DNA from 4 places in the Bradyrhizobium sp. USDA 4354 genome. Region 2 is predicted to be linked to each of the others. Evidence: predicted binding sites of a transcription regulator. Region 2 holds the regulator's gene; each other region holds the start of a gene.
What was found. Region 2 encodes PhoB, which activates phosphate uptake and scavenging genes when phosphate is short. Its sites were predicted from a motif close to TGTCATNNANCTGTCAT; they were not measured.
Positions count from the first base shown of each region.

Region 1 (5,119 bases), 680 kb from region 2:
GGGCAGTTCCGTGATCAAGCCATTGGCGCTTGCCGCCTTGTCGTAAAATTCGTCGTCGGAAACGCCGTCCAGGACCCCGCGCCTGCGGCGCAACTCGAGGAGTTCGCGGCCGTTCATGCCAGGTCGGACATCCGACCGCGTCAGGCCATAGATATCGAGGTAGCGGTCGTTGCAGAAGATGACACGGTGCTGCGCATCCGTCATCACCACGCCCTGGTTGAGATTGTTCATGGCGGAGGAGATGAAGGCATTGCGCCGCAACTGCAAACGCCGGGTCTGGCGCAGCGAGGAATGGATCCACAGCGCCATCGCAGCGAGGAACGAGCAGACGACGATGCCGGCGATCAGGGCTTCCCAGATCACGCCGGGATCGAGCTTGGCGAGATCGCTCGGAACGATAAGGCTGTCCGATGCCGCAAAGGCATGCGCAGGCGCGACCGCACCGGCCAGGCATATGACGGCCTGCACAGCAATCGGAAGCGTGCTGCCCACGTGCCAGTTCTTCTCAGCCATCAGCCACCCGCGATTTCAACGTCGGATTGTCTGGCCTCGTGGGTTTGGATCGGGTAAACGCCTGTACGCACAACAGAAAAATGTGACGCGAAATACGGCAATTGCCCTGACATGATAAATGCTTTCTTAACGGAAAATTCCCCTGCGCCGCCGCTCCCGGGCCTGATGCCACCGGCGCTTCCAGCGGACATCCTGAACAACCATGGATAGGGTCGACTGCGTCGTCATCGGAGCCGGCGTGGTCGGTCTCGCGGTGGCCCGAAAGCTCGCGCAGGCCGGGCGCGAGGTGATCGTGCTCGAGGAGTCCGAGGCCATTGGAACCATCACCTCCTCGCGCAACAGCGAGGTGATCCATGCCGGCATTTACTACCGCGCCGGGAGCTGGATGGCGCACATGTGCGTTGCCGGCAAGCACGCGCTGTACCGCTACTGCGCCGAGCGCGGCATCCCGCACAGAAATTGCGGCAAGCTGATCGTCGCGACCAGCCCGAAGGAGACCGAGAAGCTTCAATCGATCAAGGCGCATGCCGAAGCCAACGGCGTGCTCGACATGCAGCTGCTCTCGGGCGAGGCCGCACGCGCGCTGGAGCCGGCGCTCGCCTGCGATGCTGCGCTGCTGTCACCGTCAACCGGCATCATCGACAGCCACGCCTACATGCTGTCGCTGCGCGGCGAAGCCGAGGACGCCGGCGCCGCCTTCGCGTTTCACACTCCGCTGATCCGCGCCAAGGCGGCCGGCGGCTTCATCGAGATCGATGCCGGCGGCGAGGCACCGATGACGCTGCAATGCGACCTTCTCGTCAACGCCGCGGGGCTGTCGGCGACGAATGTAGCGCGCAACATCGACGGCATGCCGCTGGACCGGATTCCGCCGGCCTATCTCGCCAAGGGAAACTACTTCAGCTGCAACGCCAAGGCGCCGTTCTCGCGCCTGATCTATCCGGTGCCCGAACCCGGCGGGTTAGGGGTCCATCTGACCCTGGATATGGCAGGGCAGGCGCGTTTCGGGCCCGACGTCGAATGGATCGAGACGATCAACTACGAGGTCGACCCCTCACGCGCCGAGCGCTTCTACCCGGCGATCCGCAAATACTGGCCGACGCTGCCCGATGGCGCGCTGATGCCGAGCTATTCGGGTATCCGCCCGAAGATCGTGCCACCAGCTGTGGCCACACAGGACTTTTTGATGCAAGGCCCGCGCGATCACGGCGTGGCAGGGCTGATCAATCTGTTCGGCATCGAATCGCCGGGATTGACGTCGTCGCTCGCGATCGCCGATCACGTCGCCGAGCTCGCCGACATCTAGAGGTTCACGAGCGAAGTGGATACCGGTTCGCGTCAAGACAACGCGTCCAAACAAAACTAGCGCCGCGCAAAGATCTTGCGCGGCGTGCACCTTGCAGCAGGGATGGGCACGAAGGCTCTCACCCCTGCGAAGGATGTGATCAACTCTACACTGTTACGGGGTTTACTAGTGGAGCGTGTCGCCTTGCTTCAGACGCTCGATCTGGTCCTTGACCATCAACTTCCGGCGCTTCAACTCAACAATTTGCAGGTCGTCTGTTGAAAGGTGCACGAGAGCTTCGTGCAATTCGTTTTCGAGAAGTTTGTGCTTCCGTTCCAATTCAACGAGATGTGCCTGAATTGTCATTCGAAACCTCCTCGGTAGGGTTGAACCTCAGGATTCGATCCGGACAAGCAAGTCTACATCACCGATTCGTCCTGTCGATGGGTATCCGTCGTCGCAGCGTCATTTTCGAAAGTTCATATGTAACGAAGCGTGACTAAGGGAACCACGCGGGAAAAATCCATGATATCAATGCGCCTGCGCAACGCCGCAGCTCCTCGCAGAAATATGTTGCGGGAGATCGGCGAGCGAGGGTCGCAGATCGCTTGCGGTCACGCTGCGCAAGGACGATAATTTCCACAGGGCATCCACAGCCCAGATCTCACGCCTTTCGGTTTTCGGCCACCGCAGACATGACCAATGAAGATGAGCGTGAGCTCGAAGCCGAGCTCACCCGGTTGCAGCAGGAACACCGAGATCTCGATGCGGCGATCGATGCGTTGCATCAATCGCCCGCCCCCGACCTATTGCGGCTACAGCGGCTCAAGAAGCGCAAGCTGTTGTTGCGCGACCGCATCGCGTTCATCGAAGACCAGATTACCCCCGACATCATCGCCTGAGCCCTGAGCCGGTCTTTCGCGGCCGCTCGCCGGATCTGAATCCGCTTGACTCGAAAAGAACAAAATAGGAACATTCGAGAGATCCCAGCGACCCAGGAAACGCCAAGATAAGGCAGAAGGACAACGCAGATGTCGGCAACGCCCCTTCTCGACAACAGCCATTATGAACAGGCCTGCGATCAGGCGATCGCGATGTGCGACGGCAATCTGCGCAGCACCATCAAGGCGCTGATCATGGCCAACGAATATCTGGAAGCCGAGCTGGAGGAATTGCAGGCGGCGATTTCCGCCGGCTGCATTCCGGAGACCTCGCGCAGCAAGATACGGAGCAAGAGCAGCGCCGCCTGAGTTCATCATTGGAGCAACGCCATGTCGGATGTGACCTACTACGTTGCAATGCCCTTCTTGATCGATGCCGACGGCTCGCCGGTCGCGGGAACTGCCGAGGAATGCCAGACCTCGGCCGCCGCGTTGCGGCGCGCGGAGATATTGGCTCACGGGGCCGGCCACATCGGCGCGGTCGCGTTCAGCCGCAGGGGCGATCCCATGACTGGCGAATTCGGGGACGCGACGCTGCTGCGCAAATTCGGCAACGTGCCCGAAGATCTCGCGACCCTCTAAATTAGCGCTCGCTGCTGACCAGCCTGATCCGCAGCTCGTGCCGGCGCTGCGCCTTGCGCACGTACATGGCGGCATCGGCTTCTTCCAGGGCGCGGCCTGCGTCGGAGTGGGGACCGAGCAAGGCGACGCCCGCGGAGGCGCCCGCGGCCACGTGTTGGCCGCGGAAGACGAAGGACAATTCGTCGATCGCCTGCTCCAGGGCCGCAGCCTTCGCCTTGGCATCGGTCTCGCTGAGATTCCAGAGCAGCAGCGCGAACTCGTCGCCCCCCGAGCCGGCCGACCACGTCGGAGGCGCGGACCTGTCGCGTCAACGTGGCGACAATCGCCTTGAGCACCTCGTCGCCAGCGGCATGGCCGAAGGAATCGTTGATCGGCTTCAGCCGATCGACGTCGAGCACGATCAGCGCCCCGCTGGCGCGGTAGCGCTTCATATAGGCGATGGCGCGCGCGAGCTCGCGTTCGAAGCCACGCCGGTTGGGAATCTCGAGCAGGAAATCGGTGTCGGCCGCAGCTTCCAGTTCCGCGACCCGGCGCTGCGCCTCCTTGAGCTTGGTCCGCAAGTCCCGGATTGTCGCCCTGAAATTGTCCTTGGCTCCATTATCGCCCGCCGTGGCGCGCCGCGGCGGCTTTGCCGGGCGCTTGGTCAGCCGTTTGGGGGCGGCATTGGATCGGCCGGTGCTGGTCTTCGGGCCCTCTTTGGCCTTCGCAGCGCTAGCCCTTTTTGGTTTCTTCATGGGCATCCTGCTCAATGAAGGCTTGCGGGGATTCACCAAGACAGGATAGTGGATTCCCTTCTCCTTGCCACCGCCTTGCGAGCCGCCGGCCGGAACCGTTAATCTGGCCTATCTTTCTGTTTTTCCGGGCACAATTGACGTCATGACCGCGCCGATCGCCATCATCATGGGAAGCCAGTCGGACTGGGACACGATGCGGCATGCCGCCGACACGCTTGATGCGCTCGGCATTGCCGCCGACAGCCGCGTCGTCTCGGCCCACCGCACTCCCGACCGGCTGTTTGCTTTCGCCAAGGGTGCCAAGACCGCGGGTTACAAGGTCATCATCGCCGGCGCCGGTGGCGCCGCACATCTGCCCGGCATGGCGGCGGCGCTGACGGAACTCCCGGTATTCGGCGTTCCCGTCGAATCCAAGACGCTCAAGGGCGTCGATTCGCTCTATTCGATCGTCCAGATGCCAGCGGGTATCCCGGTCGGCACCCTCGCCATCGGCAAGGCCGGCGCGATCAACGCCGCGCTGCTGGCAGCCGCCGTGCTGGCATTGTCCGACCCGGCCTTGTCCGATCGCCTCGCCGCCTGGCGCAAGGCGCAAACTGAGGCGGTCGCCGAGCGCCCGGAGGACAAGGCGTGACTGACACCAGGCACGTGAAGCTGAAGCCCGGTGACACCATCGGAATCCTCGGCGGCGGACAATTGGGCCGGATGCTGGCCATGGCCGCGGCGCGGCTCGGCCTGCGCTGCCAGGTCTTCTCGCCAGATCCGGACTCGCCGGCCTTCGACGTCGTGCTGAACGCGACCTGCGCCGAATATGCCGATGTCGAAGCGCTGGAGCTGTTCGCGAGCGACGTCAATGTCATCACCTACGAATTCGAGAACGTGCCGGCCGCCGCCGCGATGGTGCTGGACGCGCGCCGCCCGGTGCTGCCCAACCGCAAGATCCTCGAGACCACCCAGGACCGGCTCGCCGAGAAGGATTTCGTGACGCGGCTCGGGATCGGCACCGCCGCTTATGCCGATGTCACCTCGGTCGCGTCGCTGCGCGAGGCGATCGCCAGGATCGGCCT
Region 1 covers NZ_JBSSDC010000001.1:442,916-448,034, forward strand. The annotation lists gene ACVIIV_RS02135 (sensor domain-containing protein) at 1-513, opposite strand, end outside; gene ACVIIV_RS02140 (NAD(P)/FAD-dependent oxidoreductase) at 716-1,819, shown strand; gene ACVIIV_RS02145 (YdcH family protein) at 1,985-2,164, opposite strand; gene ACVIIV_RS02150 (YdcH family protein) at 2,494-2,700, shown strand; gene ACVIIV_RS02155 (hypothetical protein) at 2,830-3,048, shown strand; gene ACVIIV_RS02160 (hypothetical protein) at 3,070-3,321, shown strand; partial or broken gene ACVIIV_RS02165 (GGDEF domain-containing protein) at 3,323-4,055, opposite strand; gene purE (5-(carboxyamino)imidazole ribonucleotide mutase) at 4,198-4,686, shown strand; gene ACVIIV_RS02175 (5-(carboxyamino)imidazole ribonucleotide synthase) at 4,683-5,119, shown strand, end outside.
Region 1: ACVIIV_RS02145 (YdcH family protein) is a predicted target of PhoB. The motif match lies at 2,251-2,267, and genes of this name have one in related genera.

Region 2 (5,119 bases):
GCTTGCCGCCCGCTTGGTGTGGCTGGACGAGATCGCAGTGCAGGCGCGTTCGAGCCGCCCGACGCTGTCCTCGATCTCCGCTTCGGTGACGATCAACGGCGGCAGGAAGCGCACGACATTGTCACCGGCCCCGACGGTGAGCAGTTTTTCGGCGCGCAGCGCCGCGACGAGATCGCCCGAGGCCACCACGGCTTTGATACCGATCAGGAGGCCCTCGCCGCGCACCTCGCTGACGATATCGGGATGACGGTCGATCACGGAGGCAAGCTTCTGCTTGAGCAGCAGCGACATCTTCTGCACGTGGTCGAAGAAGCCGGGCTTGAGCATGACGTCGAGCACGGCGTTCGCAGCCGAGATCGCGAGCGGATTGCCGCCGAAGGTCGAGCCGTGCGAGCCGGGCCCCATGCCAGCGGCCGCGTCCGCAGTCGCGAGCACCGCGCCGATCGGGAAGCCGCCGCCGAGCGCCTTGGCGAGCGACATCACGTCAGGTGTGACGCCGGTGCGCCTATAAGCGAAGAGATCGCCGGTGCGGCCCATGCCGGTCTGCACCTCATCGAACGCGAGCAATAGGCCGTGCTCGTTGCAGAGCTCGCGCAGCGCCTTCAGGAAGCCGGGAAGCGCAGAACGAACGCCACCCTCGCCCTGGATCGGCTCGATCAGGATGCCGGCGGTGTGCGGGCCGATCGCCTTCTTCACGGCTTCCAGATCGCCATGTGGCACCTGGTCGAACCCGTCCATCGGCGGACCGAAGCCCTCGAGATATTTTGCAGATCCGGTGGCGGCGAGCGTCGCCAGTGTCCGGCCGTGGAAGGCGCCCTCGAAGGTGATGATGCGGTAGCGCTCCGGGTGTCCCTTGGAGAAGTGATGGTGGCGCACCAGCTTGATCACGCCTTCCAGCGCCTCTGCGCCGGAATTGCAGAAGAACACGAAATCCGCAAAGCTCTCGTTGCAGAGACGGCTTGCGAGCTTCTCGCCGTCCGGGCTCTGGAACAGGTTCGACATGTGCCACAGCTTCGTCGCCTGCTCCTGCAACGCCTTGACCAGCGCGGGATGAACGTGGCCGAGCGCATTCACCGCCACGCCCGAGGTGAAATCGAGATAGCGATCGCCATTGGCCGCGATCAGCCAGCAGCCTTCGCCGCGCTCGAAACCGAGGTCGGCCCTGGCGAAAACGGGGAGCAAATGCGGCGCGGCGCTCTTGGTCATGACGTCACTTGAATGTTGCGGACGGTGTGACGCGTGCATTGCGCAACGCACCATCGACCGGCCCGGAAAACGAAACGTGCCGCCTTTTAAGGGCGGCACGTAAGACTATCTTATGCTTGGCAAGACGGGTGTCAATGCCGCCCGGAAAGCCTCGCGAAACGCTCAATCCGTAGTCTTGCGGTGCCGATTTTGCGGGGTTTTCACCACGGAACATGTGGAAGCGAGTCGGCGGACTCTTGCGCGGGAGTCACGCCATATTGTAGCGTTTAGCCTGTCAGATACGACATCTCGTGCAGCGGTTCTGATCCCAAGAGTCCTCATGTACCGGCGTAAACGTTCGGGCGTCTTGAGCGCGCCCGGCGAGCCTTAAGGGATTCGGGCGGCACGGGTTTTTCAAGGCTTTAGGCATTCGCTGCGAAGGCCCCAGGATGGCAGGCGCGCAGCGAGGGAAAGGGTGCAATGACGGTTTTGACCTGGTCCGATGATCGCGTCGAGCAGCTGAAAAAGCTCTGGGAGGCCGGACTTTCGGCCAGCCAGATCGCGGCGGAGCTCGGCAATGTGACCCGCAATGCCGTGATCGGCAAGGTGCACCGGCTCGGCCTGTCCGGCCGCGCCAAGAGCCCTTCATCGGCAGCGCCCCGGCCGCGCAAGGCGCGGCCCGCGCAGCACATGATGCGGGTGACCCGCCCGGTCGCGCGCGGCAACACCGCGCTGGCGCAGGCCTTCGAGGTCGAGGTGGAGGCCGAGCCTGTTACCTACGACAACGTGGTGCCGATGAGCCAGCGGCTGTCGCTGCTGGAATTGAACGAGGCGACCTGCCACTGGCCGGTCGGCGATCCATCGAGCCCGGATTTCTTCTTCTGCGGCGGCAAGGCGCTGTCCGGCCTGCCCTACTGCGCCCAGCATTCGCGCGTGGCCTATCAGCCCGCAGCGGATCGCCGTCGCGCGCCGGCGAAGCCGGGCACGCGGTGAGTTTGTTGATCTAGCTGATGGCAGTCGTCACACGATGACGGCTCAACACATCCGATGTCGTCCCGGACAAGCGCGCCAAAAGCGCGCGCAGATCCGGGACCCATAGCCACCGCGAGATGTGGTTACGGACTCGGAGTTATCTTTACCGCGCAGCATTCACGTTCTGTGGTTATGGGTCCCGGATTGCGCTTGTCCGGGACGACACTGAGTGTGTCGCTAAGGCTTCCCAAACCCCTTACGTCTGCTCGGCCTTCGCGAAGCGATCGTCCAGCGCATAGCCGGCGCCGCGGACGGTGCGGATCGGATCCTGCTCGCGGCCGAGATTGAGCAGCTTGCGGAGGCGGCCGATATGGACGTCGACGGTGCGCTCGTCGATGTAGATGTCGCGGCCCCAGACGCTGTCGAGCAGCTGCTCGCGCGAGAACACGCGGCCCGGATGCTCCAGGAAGAACTCCAGTAGACGATATTCGGTCGGGCCGAGATCGATTGGCCGGCCCGAGCGCGCCACGCGGCGCTTGTCGCGATCGAGCTCGATATCGCCATAGGCGAGCACGGTGGCGAGCCGCTCGGGGCTGGCGCGCCTGAGCAGGCCCTTCACGCGCGCAAGCAGCTCCGGCACCGAGAACGGCTTGACGATGTAATCATCGGCGCCGGTCGCAAGTCCCCGCACCCGCTCGCTCTCCTCGCCGCGCGCGGTAAGCATGATGATCGGCAGCTGCTTGGTTTCGGGGCGGGTACGAAGCCGCCGGCACAGCTCGATGCCCGACAGGCCCGGCAGCATCCAGTCGAGCACGATCAGATCGGGAATGTGCTCCTTGAGGCGGGTGTCGGCGTCGTCGCCGCGCATCACCGTCTCGACGTCATAGCCGTCGCCTTCGAGGTTGTAGCGGAGAAGCTCGGTGAGAGCCTCCTCGTCCTCAACCACCATAATGCGTGCGCCCATGTTGTCGTCGCTCCTTAGGTATTCGGCACCGTCGTGGCGAAGGTCGTCATGTCGCCCTTCGGCCGCTTGTCGGTGATCGCCTGGCCCTCGATCATGTAGAACACGGTCTCGGCGATGTTGGTGGCGTGGTCGCCGATCCGCTCGATGTTCTTGGCACAGAACATCAGGTGGATGCAGAACGAGATGTTGCGCGGATCCTCCATCATATAGGTGAGGAGCTCGCGGAACAGCGAGGTGCAGATAGCATCGACTTCCTCGTCGCCCTTCCACACCGTCATCGCCGCCGGCAGATCGTGCGCTGCATAGGCGTCCAGCACCGACTTGACCTGCTGCTGCACGAGGTCGGTCATGTGTTCCAGGCCGCGGAACAGCTTGAGCGGATGAAAGTCCGTCTCCAGCGCCGCGACGCGCTTGCCCATGTTCTTGGCGAGGTCGCCGATGCGCTCGAGATCGGTCGCAACGCGCATGGCGCCGACGATCTCGCGCAGGTCGACTGCCATCGGCTGGCGGCGGGCGATGGTGAGCACGGCGCGCTCCTCGATGCGCTTCTGCAGCGCGTCGAGCTCGGCGTCGGTGGCGACGACGCGCTGGCCGAGCGCGACGTCGCGGCGGATCAGCGCGTCGACGGAATCGACGATCATGCGCTCGGCTATGCCGCCCATCTCGGCGACCAGGCGGGTGAGCTCCTGGAGGTCGGTGTCGAAGGCCTTTGCGGTATGTTCAGAACCCATGTTCCGTCTCCTCAGCCGAACCGGCCGGTGATGTAATCCTGCGTGCGCCGGTCGCTCGGCGACGTGAAGATCTTGCTGGTGTCATCGAACTCGATTAGCTCGCCGAGATACATGAAGGCGGTCTTGTCGGAGACGCGCGCCGCCTGCTGCATGTTGTGCGTGACGATCGCGATCGTGTAGTTCTCGGACAGCTCCTGGATCAGCTCCTCGACCTTGGCAGTCGAGATCGGATCGAGCGCCGAGCAGGGCTCGTCGAACAGGATCACCTCGGGCCGCACCGCGACGGTCCGCGCGATGCAGAGGCGTTGCTGCTGGCCGCCGGAAAGCGACAGGCCGGAGGCATTGAGCTTGTCCTTGACCTCGTTCCACAGCGCGCCGCCGCGTAGCGCCTTCTCGACGCGGTCGTCCATCTCCGACTTCGAGATCTTCTCATACAGACGAATGCCGAAGGCGATGTTCTCATAGATCGTCATCGGGAACGGCGTCGGCTTCTGGAACACCATGCCGACCCGCGCCCGCAGCAGGTTGAGGTCCAGCTTGGCGTCGAGAATGTTGGTGTGGTCGAGCAGCAGCTGGCCGGTGGCGCGCTGGCCAGGATAGAGATCGTACATCCTGTTGAAAATGCGCAGCAGGGTCGACTTGCCGCAACCGGACGGGCCGATGAAGGCCGTGACGCGATTGGTACCGAGCGCCAGATTGATGTTCTTCAGCGCGTGGTGCTCACCGTAGTAAAAATTCAGGTTGCGCGCGGTGACCTTAGCGGGCGCCTCGGGCAGCGGCTGCGAGCCGGGATGAACGGTCGGCGCGCTGACGGAAATAGACATTTCACTCATTTTGCAGTCCTCTCGGCGCCAATGATGCGCGCGCCAATGTTCAGGGCAAGCACGGTCAGGGTGATCAGCAGCGCGCCGCTCCAGGCGAGCTGCTTCCAGTAGGCGTAGGGGCTCTGCACGAAATTGTTGATGGTCACGGGCAAGTTGGCCATCGTCTTGTCCAGACCCAGGCTGAAGAACTGGTTCGAGAGCGCGGTGAACAGCAGCGGCGCAGTCTCCCCGGCGACGCGGGCAGTTGCGAGCAGCACGCCGGTGATGAGGCCGGAGCGCGCGGCGCGATAGGCGATCCGCTTGATCACCAGCGAGCGCGGCAGGCCGAGCGCACTGGCGGCTTCGCGCAGCGGATTCGGCACCAGCAGCAGCATGTCTTCCGTGGTGCGCACCACGACCGGGATCACGATGACGGCGAGCGCCAGCGCGCCTGCGATCGCCGA
Region 2 covers NZ_JBSSDC010000001.1:1,120,388-1,125,506, forward strand. The annotation lists gene ACVIIV_RS05370 (acetylornithine transaminase) at 1-1,206, opposite strand, end outside; gene ACVIIV_RS05375 (GcrA family cell cycle regulator) at 1,666-2,178, shown strand; gene phoB (phosphate regulon transcriptional regulator PhoB) at 2,414-3,121, opposite strand; gene phoU (phosphate signaling complex protein PhoU) at 3,136-3,852, opposite strand; gene pstB (phosphate ABC transporter ATP-binding protein PstB) at 3,864-4,685, opposite strand; gene pstA (phosphate ABC transporter permease PstA) at 4,682-5,119, opposite strand, start outside.

Region 3 (5,119 bases), 680 kb from region 2:
ACTACGTGCTGCGCAAGCTCGCTGCGTAAGCGCGGATTTGTGAACGATGGCTCACTGCGAAGTGAGTAGAAGCCTAAATGAAGGCGGCCTATCAAAGGCCGCCTTCACGCGTTTGCGGTACGCTTCAGATGGGCCCGCCCGGCGGAAAACCTCCCTTGGATGGTTGCCTGGACGGACGAACGTACCGCACCCCGTAAGACTACGGTGACCATCAGGCGATAAGATTTCCCTTCTCACGAGCAATGGTGTGCGGCGTTCGACATGACAACAATGACGGCTACTCATCCGATTTCGCGCTGGTCTGGTGCCCTCTGGTCGGGAGCTCTCGGCATCTGTGCGATCATCGCCGTCATCCGCCCCGCCGAGGCTGATCCCCGTGCCGTTGTCGAATTGTTTACCTCGCAGGGCTGCTCGTCTTGCCCGCCCGCCGACCAGATCATCGGCGATCTCTCCAAGGATCCTTCGGTCATCGCGCTGAGCATGCCGATCGACTATTGGGACTATCTCGGCTGGAAGGACACGCTGGCGGATTCGCGCTTCTCTGCACGGCAGCGTGCCTATTCGCGCATGCGCGGCGACCGCGAAGTTTATACACCGCAGGTCGTCGTCAACGGCTCCACACATGTCATCGGCAGCGACCGTGCCGGCATCGAGAGTGCGATCGGCAAGACCGACAAGGGCACCGGCGTGATGAGCGTGCCGGTGACGATGTCACTCTCGGGCAAGCAGATCAACGTCTCGGTGGCCGCAAGCAAGGAGCCCGCGGCCTCGCACGGCGAAGTCTGGATCTGCTCGATCGCCAGGTCGGTGCCGATCGCGATCACCAAGGGCGAGAATCGCGGACAGCAGGTCACCTATCACAACGTGGTGCGCAACCTGCTCAAGGTCGGCGACTGGACCGGCCGTCCGGAAAGCTGGACGGTGCCGATCGAGAACCTCACGCGCGACGGCGTCGACGGCGCGGTGGTCTATATCCAGGACGGCAGCCGTGAGAAGCCGGGCCCGATGCTCGGCGCGGCGTACACGTCGTTGCACTGATATTTTTCTAGCGTCGCACTCTGCTCTCGACCCTCATGGTGAGGAGCGCGCCCTTGCGCGCGGGCGGACGATCCTGCGCATCGCCGCGAGAACCATGAAAGGCCCCGCTGATGCAGCTCAGCCTTCATCCTTCGAGACGCCGCGCGAAGGGCGCGGCCCTCAGGATGAGGGGAGAGAGTCTTCGCGCGGATGTTCGGAGAGAGGTCGCGCCGGAAACATCCCGACACAAACAAAAAAGGACCAACTCGCGTCGGTCCCTCCTTGCCGTGCGTACAGACCCGATCCTGTCCGACCCCGGGGGGCTGGGGGCTGAGGAATCCGGAACCGAAAGGACCGGGTCAACGCACGTGAGTCTTTTCGCAATGCAGGGCGGCAGGCGCTGGGCGGAAAAGCGGCGAGACTAAGATTCTTGAGCACGATCCCGTGACGGTTTGCCGCGACAGAGTTCCACCATTGCGTGTGCCCTGACTCGCAACCGAATCAATCGGTTGAACCCCTTGCGGTAGGGAACGGTTGGCGCGATCATGCAATTGTCATGAACGCGGTTCCGGGGACGGTCTTCGCGGACGCGGGTCTTTGCCGGCTATGAGGAGGCGCTTCCCATGAGTCTGATGTCGGAGGATGCCGATCCGAGCGAGCAGCGCGCGGCGGCGCGACCCGCCGCTACGAATGCGCAGCCGAACCGGGTGACGTTCAACCGGCTCGAGCTGCACCGCATTCTCAATCTCTACGGCCGCATGGTCGCCGACGGCGAGTGGCGCGACTACGCCATCGACTTCCTGAAGGATCGCGCCGTGTTCTCGGTGTATCGCCGCGCCTCCGAAGTGCCGATCTATCGCATCGAGAAGGATCCGCGGCTCGCGCGCAAGCAGGGCATGTACAGCGTGATCTCGGCGACCGGCCTGATCCTGCGCCGTGGCCATGAGCTGGAGCGGGTGTTGCTGGTGATCGATCGGAAACTGGCGGTGGTGTGACGACCCTCGGTCGTCATCCGGGGCGCGACGAAGTCGCGAACTTTGGTGCGCAATTGCGCACCAGAGAATCCATTCATCCACCTTCTGTGCCGTTCAATGGATTCCGGGTTCGATGCTGCCATCGCCCCGGAATGACGGATGAACCTACTTCCCCGGCACCGTGTTTGCCCCCTCGCCGAGGTCGCGCTGCATCATCACCGTGTCCAGCCAGCGGCCGAATTTCAGCCCGACATTGGGATGGGTGCCGATCATCTTGAAGCCGGCCCTGGTGTGCACGCCGATCGATCCGGCATTGGCGGAATCGCCGATCACCGCGATCATCTGGCGGAAGCCGCGTGCCTCGCATTCGGCAACCAGCCGCTCGAGCAGCAGAGAGCCGACACCGCGGCGGTGGAAAGAGGGATCGAGATAGATCGAGTTCTCGACCGTGAAGCGGTAGGCCGGCCGCGGCCGGTAGGCGCCGGCATAGGCATAGCCGGCCACGCGCCCGTCCAGCATGGCGACGAAATAGGGGTAGCCGCCGTCGATCAGCGCACGATAGCGGCGTGTCATCTCGGCGAGGTCGGGCGGCTCCAGCTCGAACGTCGCGGTGCCTTCGCGGACGGCCTGCTGGTAGATGGCGGTGATGGCAGGAAGGTCGGCCTCGGTGGTGGGCCTGATTTCAGGTGCGGACATGAGGGGAAGATTAGAGCGTTCCCGCAGTGGCTGGAAGGGGGCCACGGCGCATCCCACATCCCCCGTCATTGCGAGGAGCCCTTGCGACGAAGCAATCCAGACTGCCTCCGCGGAGGCACTCCTGGATTGCTTCGCTGCGCTCGCAATGACGGCGTTTGTAGACGCCACCTGCCCAAAACAAAAACCCCGGCCTCTCGGCCGGGGTTCGTGTCGTTCTCTCGGATCTATCGCTTAATCGCGCTGGCCGAGGAGCTGCAGCAGCAGCGTGAACAGGTTGATGAAGTTCAGGTACAGCGACAGTGCGCCGGTGATGGCCGCACGCTCTGCGATGTCACCGCCGGCTGAGGCGTAGCCGTAAATGTAATCGTTCTTCAGCCGCTGGGTGTCCCAGGCGGTGAGGCCCGCAAACACCAGCACGCCCACCACCGACACGATGAACTGCAGCATCGAGCTGGCCAGGAACAGGTTCACCAGGCTCGCGATGATGATGCCGATCAGGCCCATGAACAGGAACGAGCCCATCCCGGTCAGGTCACGCTTGGTGGTGTAGCCGTAGAGGCTGAGTGCACCGAAGGTCGCCGCGGTGATGAAGAACACCCGCACGATCGAGGTGTGCGTGAACACCAGGAAGATCGACGACAGCGAGATGCCCATCAGCGCCGAGAACACCCAGAACAGGATCTGGGCGGTCGAGGGAGCGAGACGGTTGATGCCCGCCGAGATCACGAACACCATCGCCAGCGGCGCGAGCATGAACAGCCACTTCAGCGGGCTGACGAACATGGCGTAGCCGAACGGCGTCAGGAACAGCTTGCCGACGCGAACGGCGTCCGCCGTGGGGACGTCCGTCACGGCGGCCATGTAGACGCCGAGCGCGGCAAGGCCCGTGATGGCGAGGCCAATGCTCATGTAGTTGTAGATGCGCAGCATGTAAGCGCGCAGGCCGGCATCGACCGTCGCGGCGTCAACGCGCCCGGCGGCCCTGCCGAAAGGAGAAGCGTAGTTACGGTCTAGGTCCGACATGGTCGAATTCCCGTTGGTTGGTCCGGTCCGGCATGAGGGTCGCCATACCGCCGGTTCGTCAAATTCTATCTCGGATACCGATACCAGCCGACTAAATTTTGGCTAACAATCGGGACTCCGAACCCATTCGATATGTGGGAAACTAACACATTCGCTGCAACCGTCCACGCGCGGCCGAATGTCGCCCTCGCCCACAATCCTGCCGAGCGGACGTGGTTAATCGCAGGAATCGTGCGATTTCGCTCCCGCCCGGATAGCCGCTACCATTTGTCACAAATTCCGCAACACTGTGGCGGGCTTTTTGTTCAGCGCCAGGAGCGTGCCGGCGAGCCCGAGCCCGACGGTGACGACCAGGGCGGCCGCGACCACGCCGGCCGCGCTGCCGGCCTGCCAGACGAAGCTCAGCGTCATCAGCCGCGTCACGATCATCCAGGCCGCGATGCTGCCGGCGATCACGCCGAACACCGCGGTGGCGAGCCCGATCAGGAGGTATTCGAGGGCATAGGCGCCGAGCAGCCGCAGCCGCGTCGCGCCCAGCGTCTTCAGGATCACCGCATCATAGACCCGGTGACGGTGGCCGGCGGCGAGCGCGCCGCCCAGCACCAGGATCGCCGAGATCAGGGTCACGGCGCTGGCGCCGCGGATCGCCAGCGCCAGATTGGTCACGACCGAGCCGACCGTCTCCATCACCTCGCGCACGCGCACGCTGGTCACCATCGGATAGGCGTCGGCCACCTGCTTGATGATCTTGCCGTCGCCCGCGGCATCGCCGCCGGTTTCCGTCAGCGTCGCGATATGGGTGTGCGGCGCGCCCTTGAAGGCGTTGGGCGAGAAGACGAGGACGAAATTGATGCCGAGCCCCTGCCAGTCGATGTTGCGCAAATTGCTGATCTTCGCCGGGATGTCGCGGCCGAGCACGTTGACCACGACCTCGTCGCCGAGCTTGAGGCCTAACCCGTCGGCGATCTTCTTCTCCATCGAGACCAGCGGCGGGCCGGAATAGTCCGCGCTCCACCACTCGCCCTCGACCACCTTGGAACCCTTCGGCAGCTCGGCCGTGTAGGTCAGGCCGCGGTCGCTCTGCAGCACCCATTCGGAATCCGTGGTGGGCTTGAGCTCCTCGGCACGCACCCCGCGCGCGGCAACGATGCGCCCCCGCAGCATCGGCACGCCCTCAATCCTGGCACCCGGCGCGATCTGCCGCAGATAACCGTCGAACTGCTCGGCCTGCGTGCTCGGGATGTCGATGAAGAAGAACGACGGTGCGCGATCAGGCAGGGCCGCGAGGAACTGCCGCCGCAGATTGCCGTCGATCTGCGTGATGGTGACGAGCACGGCGAGCCCGAGCCCCAGCGACAGCACCACCGAGGGCGTCAGCGCGCCCGGCCGGTGGATGTTGGCGATCGCAA
Region 3 covers NZ_JBSSDC010000001.1:1,800,374-1,805,492, forward strand. The annotation lists gene acnA (aconitate hydratase AcnA) at 1-29, shown strand, start outside; gene ACVIIV_RS08485 (DUF1223 domain-containing protein) at 262-1,038, shown strand; gene ACVIIV_RS08490 (DUF2794 domain-containing protein) at 1,641-2,012, shown strand; gene ACVIIV_RS08495 (N-acetyltransferase family protein) at 2,157-2,687, opposite strand; gene ACVIIV_RS08500 (Bax inhibitor-1/YccA family protein) at 2,919-3,710, opposite strand; gene ACVIIV_RS08505 (ABC transporter permease) at 3,981-5,119, opposite strand, start outside.
Region 3: ACVIIV_RS08490 (DUF2794 domain-containing protein) is a predicted target of PhoB. The motif match lies at 1,559-1,575, and genes of this name have one in related genera.

Region 4 (5,119 bases), 4.8 Mb from region 2:
CCGGGTCCTTGAAGCCCGCCGCCTTGAGATCGAACAGGCCGCCGAAACCGCCGATCTCGGCATCCGCGCCCGGACGTGCGGTGGCGCGCACCATCGGCTTGATCAGGTCGACCAATCGGTTGCCCGCGTCGATATCGACGCCTGAATCGGCGTAAGTGAGGCCGTTTTTGCGGTCGGTCATGCCCGATTTCCAGTGGGTTCGCGGCTGGTTACGTCGAATTCCGGGGACGCGCAATGGCTCGCATGGCGCTCCTCCCTATACTATGTAGAGATATCAACCGGTTCAGCCTCCCGAGGGGCCGGATTCGAGGTCAGACCGGGTGCCGGGAAGCGCTTTCGTGAGTATTCCGAACATCATTACACTGGGCCGCATCATGCTGGTCCCGATCATCGTCTGGGCCATCGTGTCGAGCCAAATGGAGGTGGCGTTCGCCGTCTTCCTGATCGCCGGCATCAGTGATGCCGTGGACGGCTTTTTGGCCAAGCGCTTCAACATGACGAGCGAGCTCGGCGCCCTGCTCGATCCGCTCGCGGACAAGGCGCTGCTGGTCTCGATCTACATGGCGCTCGGCATCTGGGGCGCGATCCCGCGCTGGATCGTGATCCTGGTGGTCTCGCGCGACATCATGATCGTCGCCGCCGTGATCGTATCCTGGCTGTTCGACCGGCCGGTCGAGATGAAGCCGTCGAAGGTGTCCAAGCTCAACACGGTGGCGCAAGTCGCATTCGCGGCGCTGGTGCTGGCGGCGCTTGCCTTCGGCTTCAAGCCGGCACCCTATGATATAATCCTGATGGGCCTCGTCACGGTCTTCACGCTCTCCTCCGTGTCGCTCTATCTCGTCGAGTGGCTGCGGCACATGAGCACGATCGAGGCCAAATGAGGTGAGGGATGCGGCCCTGCAAAAGGCCAAGTCCCGCGAGATCAAGTCCCGCACGATCAAGTCCCGCAAGATCAAGTCCCGCACGATCAAGTCGAACCTCTTCCAACGGGCCGGCGCGCCGGCATGGAGCAAAGCAAGCGTGGCAGGCCGCGTTCATCCCCGACAATTGGCGTTTGCACTTCCGCATGCGGAGAGCCTTAGCCGGGACAACTTCCTTGAGGGCCCCGCCAATGCGGCCGGCCTCGGCCTGATCGACAGCTGGCCGGAATGGCCGAACCGGATCATGTGGCTGGCCGGCCCGGAAGGAAGCGGCAAGAGCCATCTCGCCGCAATCTGGGCCGAAGAAGCCGGCGCCCGCTCGACCGCCGCCAATGCACTGACCGCCGTTGGCGTTCCAGGCGCGCTCGCCACCGGCGCGCTGGTGGTCGAGGATCTCAAGGCAAAGGATTTTGACGAGCGCGCCCTGTTTCACCTGATGAACCTCGCCCGCGAGGACGGCGCCTACGTCCTCTTCACCGGACGCGAGGCGCCGGCCTCGCTGGAGATAGAGCTTCGCGACCTGCGCTCGCGCCTGCGGGCCGTTCCGGTGGTCGCGCTGCTGCCCCCCGACGACCAGCTCTTCCGCGGCCTGATCGTCAAATTCTGCGCCGACCGCCAGCTCACCGTGGACGAGAGCGTGGTCGGCTACCTCGCCACCCGCCTGGAGCGGTCCTCGGCGGCCGCCCGGCACGCCGTGGAGCTGCTCGACAGCGAAGCCCTGCGGCTCGGCCGGCCCGTCACCCGGGCGCTGGCCGCCGAGCTCCTCCGGGACGCCTGAACCGGCTCGCAGGCCCCCCGAAGCCCGCTTGACGCGGCGGAGCGGCGGAACATCAATGTCATCGAAACGTCATCGCTCTAACACATGCTCCCGCCGATTTTGCGCGTCAGTCGCAATTGGGGTGAACTGGATGGATCGACTTTTGATGGACTCTGCGCAAGCTGTTGAAACTAAAGAGAAAGCCCCGGAAACCGAGAGCCTGCCGGCGATCGCATCCAGCCCGGAGCGGTTCATCAACCGCGAACTGTCCTGGCTGCATTTCAACCGCCGCGTCCTGGAGGAATCGGTCAATCCCAACCACCCCGTGCTGGAGCGGGTGCGATTCCTGTCGATTTCGGCGAATAACCTCGACGAGTTCTTCATGGTCCGCGTCGCCGGCATCAAGGCCCAGGTGCGCGAGGGCATCGCCGAACGCAGTCCCGACGGCCTGACTCCGTCGGAGCAGCTCGCACTGATCAACCGCACCGTCTCCCAGCTCGCCTCCGACCAGCAGGCGATCTGGCGCGACCTGCGCGGCACGCTGGCCGACGTCGGTATCGTGCTGGTGGACGGCAAGGACGTCACCAAGGCGGAACGGACCTGGGTCGAGGACTACTTCCTCAACAACGTATTCCCGCTGCTCACGCCGCTGGCGATTGATCCGGCGCATCCGTTCCCGTTCATTCCGAGCCTCGGCTTCACCATCGCGCTGCAGCTCACGCGCGCCGCCGACGGCAAGCAGATGAACGCGCTGATCCGCATGCCGGGCAAGATCGACCGCTTCATCCGCCTGCCGGCCGACGGCAAGGCCGTCCGGCTGATCTCGCTGGAACAGGCCACCGCCCTGTTCATCAACCGCCTGTTCCCCGGCTACAATCTGCACGGCCAGGGCGCCTTCCGGATCATCCGCGATTCCGAGCTCGAAATCGAGGAAGAGGCGGAAGATCTCGTCCGCCTGTTCGAGACCGCGCTGAAGCGCCGCCGCCGCGGATCGGTGATCCGGCTCGAGATCGACGCCAAGATGCCGGAGGAGCTGCGCAGCTTCGTGCAGCACGCGCTGTCGGCCGCCGACGATGAGGTCTTCCTGGTCGACGGCGTGCAGGCGATGAACGAGCTCTCTCAGCTCACTCGTCTCGACCGGCCCGATCTCGAATTCACCCCTTACGTGCCACGCCATCCCGAACGCGTGCGTGAACATGGCGGCGACATCTTTGCCGCGATCCGGCAGAAGGACCTGATCGTCCACCATCCCTATGAATCTTTCGACGTCGTGGTGCAGTTTCTGCAGCAGGCCACGCGCGATCCCGATGTCGTCGCGATCAAGCAGACGCTCTACCGCACCTCCAACAACTCACCGATCGTGCGCGCGCTCGCCGAAGCGGCCGAAGCCGGCAAGTCCGTCACGGCGTTGATCGAGCTGAAGGCGCGATTCGACGAAGAAGCCAACATCCGCTGGGCGCGCGATCTCGAACGTGCCGGCGTGCAGGTCGTCTACGGCTTCCTCGAATTGAAGACGCACGCGAAACTCTCGATGGTGGTACGCCGCGAGGGCGGCAGCCTCACGACTTACGTCCATACCGGCACCGGCAACTATCACCCGGTCACCGCGCGCATCTACACCGACCTCTCCTACTTCACCTCCGATCCGACCATCGGCCGCGATGCCGCGCGCGTGTTCAATTTCATCACCGGCTATGCCGCGCCGAGCGACCTGGAAAAGATGGCGGTGTCGCCGCTGACCTTGCGCAAGCGCATCATCGAGCACATTCAAGGCGAGACCGCGCATGCGCGGCACGGCCGGCCCGGCGCAGTCTGGATGAAGATGAACGCGCTGGTTGACCCCGACATCATCGATGCGCTCTACGAGGCCTCCCAGGCCGGCGTCCAGGTCGAGCTCGTGGTGCGCGGCATCTGCTGCCTCAGGCCGGGCATTCCCGGCCTGTCGGAGAATATCAGGGTCAAGTCGATCATCGGACGTTTCCTGGAACACGGCCGAATTTACTGCTTCGGCATGGGCCAGGGCCTGCCAGGCGCAAAAGCGGCTGTGTATATCTCGTCCGCCGACATGATGCCGCGCAACCTCGACCGCCGCGTCGAGGTGCTGTGTCCGTTGCAAAATCCGACGGTGCATCAGCAGGTTCTCGAACAGATCATGGTCGCGAACCTGAAGGACAATGAGCAGAGCTGGCAGTTGTTGCCGGATGGGTCTTCAACGCGTATGAAGGCCGCGAAGGGCGAGGAGCCTTTCAACGTCCACAACTACTTCATGACAAATCCGAGTCTGTCTGGCCGTGGAAAGTCGCTCAAGGAATCCTCGCCGCGTCGTCTCACGCGCCGGAACGAACGCCATCCATCCTGATCGGGGATTTGCGACGTGAAGCGGCCGCGCAAGCGCGGCTCGAGCGTCGCGGTTATCGACATCGGCTCCAACTCGGTCCGTCTCGTCGTCTACGAGAGACTGTCGCGGAGCCTCATCCCGATCTTCAACGAGAAGACGCTGTGCGGCCTCGGACGCGAGGTGCAGAGCACGGGCCTGCTCGCGCCCGATGCCGTCGACAAGGCGCTGACCTCGCTCAAGCGCTTCCGCGCGCTGTGCCGCGTAATGCAGGTCGGGCGCGTGTTCGCGATTGCGACCGCGGCCTGCCGCGACGCCTCCAACGGCCCCGATTTCATCGCCAAGGCCGAGCGCATCTGCGCCGTCAACATCGAGATCCTGTCGGGCCCGCGCGAGGCGCGGCTGTCGGCACTCGGCGTGATCTCCGGCATCCACCTTCCCGACGGCATCGTCGGTGACCTCGGCGGCGGCTCGCTCGAGCTGATCGACGTGCGCAAGAACGCCGTACGCAGCGGCGTGACGCTGCCGCTCGGCGGGCTCGCGCTCCAGGACCTCGCGCACAAATCGCTCAAGCGCGCCGATCGCATCGTGCGCGAGGAGCTCGACGAGGTGCCGCAGCTCACCGCGGGCCGCGGCCGCACCTTTTATGCCGTCGGCGGCACCTGGCGCGCGCTCGCGCGCATCCACATCATCCAGAGCGGCTATCCGCTCCAGGTGATGCACGGCTATTCGATTTCGGCCGCCGAGGCGCTCGACTTCTCCCGCCGTCTCCGGCGCCTCGCGGCCGCCGACATGCTCGCCGACATCGAGATCGTCGCCGATGCGCGGCGCCCGCTCCTCACCTATGCGGCGCTGGTGCTCGAGCACATCATCCGCGTTGCAAAACCCAGGAACATCGTGTTCTCGACCTTCGGCGTGCGGGAGGGCCTGTTGCACGAGAAGCTGCCGGAGACCGAGCGCAACAAGGACGGGCTGATCTGCGCGGCCGAGGAACTGAACCAGTTGCTGTCACGCTCGGCGAAACACGCCCGCGAGCTGATCGCCTGGACCGACCGCCTGGTGCGCGTCGTGAAGCTGCGCGAGACCGAAGAGGACCGCCGCCTGCGC
Region 4 covers NZ_JBSSDC010000001.1:5,905,820-5,910,938, forward strand. The annotation lists gene purM (phosphoribosylformylglycinamidine cyclo-ligase) at 1-181, opposite strand, end outside; gene ACVIIV_RS27560 (CDP-alcohol phosphatidyltransferase family protein) at 339-881, shown strand; gene ACVIIV_RS27565 (chromosomal replication initiator DnaA) at 1,021-1,698, shown strand; gene ACVIIV_RS27570 (RNA degradosome polyphosphate kinase) at 1,844-4,036, shown strand; gene ppx (exopolyphosphatase) at 4,052-5,119, shown strand, end outside.
Region 4: ACVIIV_RS27570 (RNA degradosome polyphosphate kinase) is a predicted target of PhoB. The motif match lies at 1,755-1,771, and genes of this name have one in related genera.